2 regions of the Kocuria sp. LUK genome follow, and region 1 is predicted to be linked to the other one. Evidence: predicted binding sites of a transcription regulator. Region 1 holds the regulator's gene; the other holds the start of a gene.
What was found. The regulator HrcA, encoded in region 1, represses chaperone genes, less so after heat shock. The targets are predictions, from matches to a motif close to TTNGCACTCGNNNNNNNCGAGTGCNAA.
Positions count from the first base shown of each region.

Region 1 (3,995 bases):
CCACCACCACCAGGGAGGGCAGCAGCGTGAAGTTCATCGCCTCCAGCGACTCCTGCTCCGTGAACCGGCCCCGGCCCCGGAAGGCCCGGTGGATCAGCAGCGAGGGCAGGAAGCCGGCCACGCCCCCGAAGTGCGCGAGCGTCGCCCACTGGCGGTCCTCGGCGACGGTCAGCGGCTGGGCCACGGCGGAGAGCCCCTCGAAGGGGGGCCGGTCGTTCTCGCGGCTCGGTCGGGGAGAGGTCTGCACGGGCAACGGGCGTCCTTCAGCGGCAGGACCGCGGGCACGGTCGGTCGACAGGTGGTGCCCCCATGCTAGCGGCCGCCCCCGCCGCCGCGCCGTGCCCCGCACCACAGGTGTGCGAATGTGACGTGGCGCGCCGCGAGCCCGCTCAGGCCCCCGGGGCCGTCAGGAAGTCGATGAGCTCCTCCACCCGCCCCAGCAGCGCCGGCTCCAGGTCCGCGTAGGTCTCCACCCGCGAGAGGATGTGCTGCCACACCCGCCCCAGGTCCCCGGGCTCCCGGTGCGGCCACCCCAGCGCCGCCGCCGTGCCCGTCTTCCAGTCCGTGCCCCGCGGCACCTCCGGCCACGCCTCGAAGCCCAGCACCCGCGGCCGCACCGCCTGCCAGATGTCCACGTACGGGTGGCCCAGCACCAGCACGTTGCCCGCCGCCCCCGGCACCCGCATCGTCTCCGCCGCGATCCGCGACTCCTTCGACCCCGCCACCAGGTGGTCCACCAGCACCCCCAGCCGCCGCCCCGGACCCGGCCCGAACTCCCGCACCGCCGCCGGCAGGTCGTCCACCCCGTGCAGCGGCTCCACCACGATCCCCTCCACCGCCAGGTCGTGGCCCCACACCTTCGCCACGAGCTCCGCGTCGTGGTAGCCCTCCACCCACACCCGCGAGGCCTTCGCCGTCGAGGCCCGCAGGCCCTCCACCGCCACCGACCCCGACCGGGTGCGCGCCGGCCGCCGCGGCCCCGCCGCCCGGCGCGGCTCCACGACGACGACGGGCTCGCCCTCCAGGAGGAACCCCGGACCCAGCGGGAACGCCTTCACCCGCCCCCGGCGGTCCTCCAGCCCCATCACCCGCATCCCCCCGATGGTCTCCAGGGACACCACGGCACCGACCCACCCCGTGCCCACGTCCTCCAGCAGCAGCCCCGGCTCCACCGGCACCTCCGCCGAGACCGGCCGCCGCCGCGCGAGGGCGTCGTCGTCGAGGGAGCGCGGCCCCCATCCATAGGTGCTCATCCGTCCATCCCTTCCCGGCCCGCGCACGGGCAACGGGGCCGCGGACCGGCCGGAAGCGTACCAGGCCACACCCCGTGCCCCCGCCCCCCGCCCGGGGGCTACACTGGGGAAACTGGCACTGTGCGCGCCCGAGTGCCAGACCCGGCCCCGCGCCGGGACCACCCACCGCCACCGACGGGCGCCGGACCGGGACCGGGGAAGGAGCGCGACGTGAACCAGCCCAGACGCCTGCAGGTCCTGCAGGCCATCGTCGAGGACTACGTCCGCTACCGCGAACCCGTCGGCTCCAAGGCCCTCGTCGAGCGCCACCGGCTCGGCGTCTCCTCCGCCACCGTCCGCAACGACATGGCCGCCCTCGAGGAGGAGGGCCTCATCGCCGCCCCCCACACCAGCTCCGGGCGCATCCCCACCGACAAGGGCTACCGCACCTTCGTCGACCGCATCGCCGCCGTCAAGCCCCTCTCCGGCCCCGAACGCCGCGCCATCCAGAGCCTCCTCGACGACGCCGCCGACATCGACGACGTCATGGAGCGCACCGTGCGCCTGCTCGCCCAGCTCACCCACCAGGTCGCCGTCGTCCAGTACCCCCACGCCTCCGGCGTCACCGTCCGCCACGTCGAGCTCGTCGACCTCGGCGCCGGCCAGGTCCTCGTCGTCCTCATCCCCACCAACGGCCGCGTCGTCCAGCGCGTCGCCGCCGTCCCCGCACCCCTCGACGAGGACACCCTCCTCGAGCTGCGCGCCCGCGTCCTCGCCGCCACCACCGGCCGCACCCTCACCGAGGTCCACGACGCCCTCGAGCTCGCCGCCGCCACCGCACCCCCCGCCCTGCGCCCCGCCCTCGCCGCCGTCGCCGAGACCGTCTCCGCGCTCGCCGCGGGCTCGACCGAGCACCGCATGGCCATGGCCGGGACCGCGAACCTCGCCCGCGCCACCGGGGACTTCCACCTGAGCATCGGGCCGGTCCTGGAGGCCCTCGAGGAGCAGGTGGTCATGCTCCGGCTGCTCTCCGAGATGGAGCAGGACGCCCGCGGGGTCGCGGTGCGCATCGGCGCCCCCAGCGCCGTGGACCCGCTGGCCGAGGCCGCCGTGGTGGCCACCGGCTACGGCCCGCAGGCCCAGTCCAAGGTGGGCGTGGTGGGGCCCATGCGCATGGACTACCCGTCCACCATGGCCGCCGTGCGTGCGGTGGCCCGCTACCTCTCCCGTATCCTCGGGGGCTGACCCCCGCGGGCCCCGGCCCCCGCCGGCCCCCGCGCAGCACCCGACCAGCATCCCGATCGACCCGACAGAACGGACCACGGTGAGCGATCACTACGAAACCCTGGGCGTGTCCCGCGACGCCAGCCCGGAGGAGATCAAGAAGGCCTACCGGAAGAAGGCCCGCCGGCTGCACCCGGACGTGAACCCCGGCACCGAGGCCGCCGAGGAGTTCAAGCGCGTCTCCCACGCCCACGACGTCCTCTCCGACCCCGAGAAGCGGCGCGTCTACGACGCCACCGGCAACGAGAACGGCACCGACACCGGCTTCGGCGGGGGCTTCCCCGGCACCGGCTTCGGCTTCCAGGACATCTTCGACACCTTCTTCCAGGGCGCCGGCGGCGCCGGGGCGGGCCGCCGCGGCCCGGCCTCCCGCACCCGCCAGGGACAGGACGCGCTGATCAACGTGCGCGTGTCCCTGCGCGACGCCGTCTTCGGCACCGAGAAGAAGATCACGGTCGACACGGCGGTGGTGTGCCCCACGTGCAACGGCACGTGCTGCCAGGAGGGCACCCAGCCCGAGACCTGCGAGGTCTGCCACGGCTCCGGGCAGGTCCAGCGCCAGGTCCAGTCCATCCTCGGCACCGTCGTCACCGCCGCCCCGTGCGCCACCTGCCAGGGCTTCGGCACCGTCATCAAGCACCCCTGCCACGAGTGCTACGGCGAGGGCCGCGTGCGCGACCGCCGCCCGCTGACCGTCAAGATCCCGGCCGGGGTCTCCACCGGCAACCGGATCCGGCTCTCGGGCCAGGGCGAGGCCGGCACCGCCGGGGGCCCCAACGGCGACCTCTACGTCGAGCTCAAGGTCGACCCCGACCCCACCTTCGAGCGGCAGGGCGACGACCTGCACGCCCGCGTGCGCCTGCCCATGACCTCTGCGGCGCTGGGGACCACGCTGACGCTGGAGACCTTCGACGGCGAGCGCGCGCTCTCGGTGGAGCCCGGCACGCAGACGGGGCACACCGTCACCCTCCACGACCTCGGCGCCACCCGCCTGCGCGGCGGGGGCCGCGGCGACCTGCACGTCCACCTCGAGGTCGAGACCCCCTCCGGGCTCGACGACGAGCAGCGCGAGCTCCTCGAGCAGCTCGCCCGGCTGCGCGGCGAGGAGCAGTCCACCGGCACCACGCTGAACTCCCCGGCCGGCTCCGGCGGGTTCTTCTCCCGCCTGCGGGACCGGTTCACCGACCTGTGAGCCGCCCCGTCTTCCGCGCCGACCCCGGCACGCTCGGGGCCGCCGCCCCCGGCGCCGAGGTCGTGGTCACGGGCCCGGAGGCCCGCCACGCCCTGACCGTGCGCCGCCTCGGCGCCGGGGACGGGCTCGAGCTCGTGGACGGGCACGGGCTGCGGGCCGCGGGCACGGTGACCGGCGCCGAGCGGGAGCGGATGACGGTGCGCGTGGACGCCGTGGCCGCCGAGCCCGTGCGCACGCCGCGGCTCGTCCTGGCCCAGGCCCTCGCCAAGGGCGAGCGCGATCTGCTG
Region 1 covers NZ_JAJMZI010000001.1:175,132-179,126, forward strand. Annotated here, with positions in the region: gene LQU92_RS00785 (DUF4870 domain-containing protein) at 1-247, opposite strand, end outside; gene LQU92_RS00790 (DUF3097 domain-containing protein) at 390-1,253, opposite strand; gene hrcA (heat-inducible transcriptional repressor HrcA) at 1,464-2,477, shown strand; gene dnaJ (molecular chaperone DnaJ) at 2,557-3,708, shown strand; gene LQU92_RS00805 (16S rRNA (uracil(1498)-N(3))-methyltransferase) at 3,705-3,995, shown strand, end outside.

Region 2 (3,995 bases), on a different contig from region 1:
ACGAGCAGCGTCACGACGAGCAGCCCGAGCCCAGCCCACTCGGTGGTGCCGGTCGTGGTGGGCTCCACGAACCGGTTCTGGGTGAGCAGCTGCATCACCAGCCCGGACATGGCCATCGCGGCCCCGGCGAGCACGAGGGCGATCGTGCGCGGGACGCGGGTGATGGCGAACATCTCGCCGCCGTCCTCGGCGCCGAAGACGTCGTAGACCCCGGTGAGCAGGGACGCGCCCAGCAGGGCCGCGACCCCGAGCACGCCGAGGAGCAGCCTCCGGTCGAAGAGGGTCTCGCGGGCCCTGCGGGCGGGCCCGGAGAGGGTCGTCGTCATGGGTGAAGCCTTTCCGTCGGCCGTCGTGCCGGGGAGCGGCGGTGGCGGGGCCCGCTGCGCGCGGGCCCCGCCACCGGCCGGGTCCGGGGGATCAGTCCTGCTCGCCCATGGCGTCGGCCAGGGTGTCGAAGAACTCGGTGTAGGTCTGGATGCCCTCGTTCGTGTAGGTGTCCTTGGGCATGTACACGACGTGGCCCTCCTGCACGGCCGTGACGCCGCGCAGCGCCTCGGCGTTCTCGACGACCTCCTGGGCGGGGGTGTACTCCGGCTCGTCGGCGGCGACCGCGGCGTCGCGGTCCATCACGAGGATCCAGTCGGGGTCGGACCCGGCGATCGCCTCGACCGAGATGTCGTCGCCCTGGTGGTCGTCGCTGGCGCCCTCGACCTCGAGCGCGGGCTCGAAGCCGAAGAGGTCGAACAGCGGGCCGAGGGTGCGGCCCTTCCCGGGGGCGATGTAGCCGATCTCGCCGCCGGAGACGGTGACGGCCATGACCGTGTCCCCGGGCCGGTAGCCGTCGAGCACGCGCTGGACGGCGGCGTCGAGCTCTCCGTTGAGCTCCTCCGCCTCGGCGGTCTTCCCGAAGATCTCGCCCAGGACGGTGGTCTGCCGCTTGAGCTCCGCGTCGAGGGGCTCGTTCTCGCGGGGGTCGAGCTCGACGACCGCGGCCTCGGGGACCAGCCCGGCGAGGTCCTCGCGGTACTGGGCGAAGCGCTGGCCGTTGACGACCACGTCGGGGTCGGCGGCGACGACCGCCTCGAGGTCGGGCTCGCGGTGGGTGCCCAGGTCGACGATCGACTCGTCGTCGGCGTAGGCAATGGTGTCCGGCATGAGCGCGCGGGGGGCCGCGGCGAGCTCGACGCCCCAGTCGGCCAGCGTCTCGAAGGTCCGGTTGTCGGTGGCGACCACGGAGGCCGGCGGGACCTCGACGGTCTGGGTGCCGTGGTTGTCCTCGATCTCGACCGTGCTGGTGGAGGAGGAGGCGGTGCCGCCGGCCTCGGCGGTGCTGCCGGCACTCGAGCAGCCGGCCAGGGCGAGCGCGGAGGCGGTGGCCAGCAGGACCGAGGAGCGCTGGAGCAGGGTGCGGGTCATGGGTCGATCTCTCTTCTGCAGGGCGGCGGGGCCTCGGGCCCCGCCGGGTCGCGGTGGGCACGGCGGATCGCGCGCCGGAGCGCGGGATGCGTCGGGTCGGGCACCGGTCCTCGGCCGAGTTAGGTGTGCCTTAGTGGTCAACCTAGACCGGCGTGCCGCCGTGAGGCAAATCATTGGCGAACACGGGCGTGACCTAATTGGGCGGGCTCCGTCGGCCGGTGCGCGGCCCCGCCGGGGCGCCCCCGGCGGGGCCGCTGGCACTCGCCTTGACCGTCTGCCAGCCCCCTCCTACAGTTGGCCTTAGCACTCTCCGGGTGAGGGTGCTAAGGGCCAGGCGATCGATCGGCACCGCGACGACGGTTGGTGCGCCAACCGGCCCGAAGCACGACCCAGCGGGCCCCGCCCGCGGTCGCCCACCGTTTTCCACGCCTACAGAGAAGGAGAGATCGTGTCGGTCTCCATCAAGCCCCTCGAGGATCGCATCGTCGTCCAGCCGCTCGCCGCCGAGCAGACCACGGCGTCCGGCCTCGTCATCCCCGACACCGCCAAGGAGAAGCCCCAGGAGGGCAAGGTCCTGGCCGTGGGCCCGGGTCGCGTCGACGACTCCGGCAACCGCATCCCCGTCGACGTCAAGGAGGGCGACGTCGTCATCTTCTCGAAGTACGGCGGGACCGAGGTGAAGTACAACGGCGAGGAGTACCTGGTGCTCCCGGCCCGCGACGTGCTCGCCGTCGTCGAGAAGTAGTCCCGGCGCACCGCACACCTGCGACGAAGGGTGCCCGCCGCACGCACCGCCCGCCCGGCGGGCCGCGGCCGGCACCCTTCGCCGGTTCCCCCTCCGACCCGCCGCCCGCCCGGCGGCCCGGTCCAGCCCATCCCCGAAGGAGCTTTCCGTCCATGGCCAAGCAGCTGGCATTCGACGACGCCGCCCGCAAGTCCCTCGAGAACGGCGTCAACAAGCTCGCCGACACCGTCAAGGTGACCCTCGGCCCGCGCGGGCGCAACGTCGTGCTCGACAAGAAGTGGGGCGCCCCCACGATCACCAACGACGGCGTGACCATCGCCCGCGAGGTCGAGCTCGAGGACCCGTACGAGAACCTCGGCGCGCAGCTCGCGAAGGAGGTCGCCACCAAGACCAACGACGTCGCCGGTGACGGCACCACCACCGCGACCGTCCTCGCCCAGTCCCTGGTCCGCGAGGGCCTGCGCAACGTCGCCGCCGGGGCCGAGCCGCTCGCGCTCAAGCGCGGCATCGAGAAGTCGGTCGAGGCCGTCTCCGCGCGCCTGCTCGAGAACGCCCGGCCCGTCGAGGGCGAGAACGTCGCCCACGTCGCCACCATCTCCGCCCAGGACCGCTCGATCGGCGAGCTCATCGCCCGCGCCTTCGAGACCGTCGGCAAGGACGGGGTCATCACCATCGAGGACGGCTCCACCACGGAGGTCGAGCTCGAGGTCACCGAGGGCATGCAGTTCGACAAGGGCTACCTCTCGCCGTCGTTCGTCACGGACGCCGAGCGCCAGGAGGCCGTCCTCGAGAACGGCGTCGTGCTGCTCTACCAGGGCAAGATCTCCACCGTGGCCGAGCTCATGCCCGTGCTCGAGAAGGTCGTCCAGGCCAAGAAGCCGCTGACGATCATCGCCGAGGACGTCGAGGGCGAGGCCCTGTCCACCCTCGTGGTGAACAAGCTGCGCGGCACCCTCGACGTCGTGGCCCTGAAGGCCCCGGGCTTCGGCGACCGCCGCAAGGCGATCCTGCAGGACCTCGCCGTGCTCACCGGCGGCGAGCTGATCACCGCCGAGCTGGGCATCAGCCTGGACCAGGTCACCCTGGAGCAGCTGGGCACCGCCCGCCGCGTCACCGTGACCAAGAACACCACCACGGTCGTGGACGGCGGCGGCTCCGAGGCCGCCATCCAGGAGCGGGTCGCCACGATCCGCGCCGAGGCCGAGCGCACGGACTCCGACTGGGACCGCGAGAAGCTCCAGGAGCGCCTCGCCAAGCTCGCCGGCGGCGTGTCCGTGATCAAGGTCGGCGCCGCGACCGAGGTCGAGGCCAAGGAGCGCAAGCACCGCATCGAGGACGCCGTCTCCTCGACCCGCGCCGCCCTCGAGCAGGGCATCGTGGCCGGCGGCGGCTCCGCGCTCCTCCAGGCCGCGAAGGTCCTCGACGAGTCCGACCTCGGCCTCACCGGGGACGCCGCGACCGCGCTGAAGATCGTCCGCCGCGCCCTGCGCCAGCCCCTGTACTGGATCGCGCAGAACGCCGGGCAGGACGGGGCCGTGGTCGTCTCCCGCGTCGCCGAGCTCGGGACCGGTCACGGCTACGACGCCGCGACCGGCGAGTACACCGACCTGGTCGCCGCGGGCATCATCGATCCCGTCAAGGTCACCCGCTCCGCGCTGCAGAACGCGGCCTCCATCGCCGCGCTCGTGCTGACGACCGAGACCCTCGTCACGGACAAGCCCGCCGACGAGGACGAGAAGGGGCACGGCCACCGGCACTGACGGCCCCGCCGGCGGTCCCGCACCACGGGCCCGTCCTTCCCCGAACGGGGGAGGGCGGGCCCGTCGTCGTCACC
Region 2 covers NZ_JAJMZI010000009.1:59,372-63,366, forward strand. Annotated here, with positions in the region: gene LQU92_RS14465 (ABC transporter permease) at 1-326, opposite strand, end outside; gene LQU92_RS14470 (siderophore ABC transporter substrate-binding protein) at 418-1,416, opposite strand; gene groES (co-chaperone GroES) at 1,865-2,161, shown strand; gene groL (chaperonin GroEL) at 2,314-3,921, shown strand.
Region 2: groES (co-chaperone GroES) is a predicted target of HrcA. The motif match lies at 1,671-1,697, and genes of this name have one in related genera.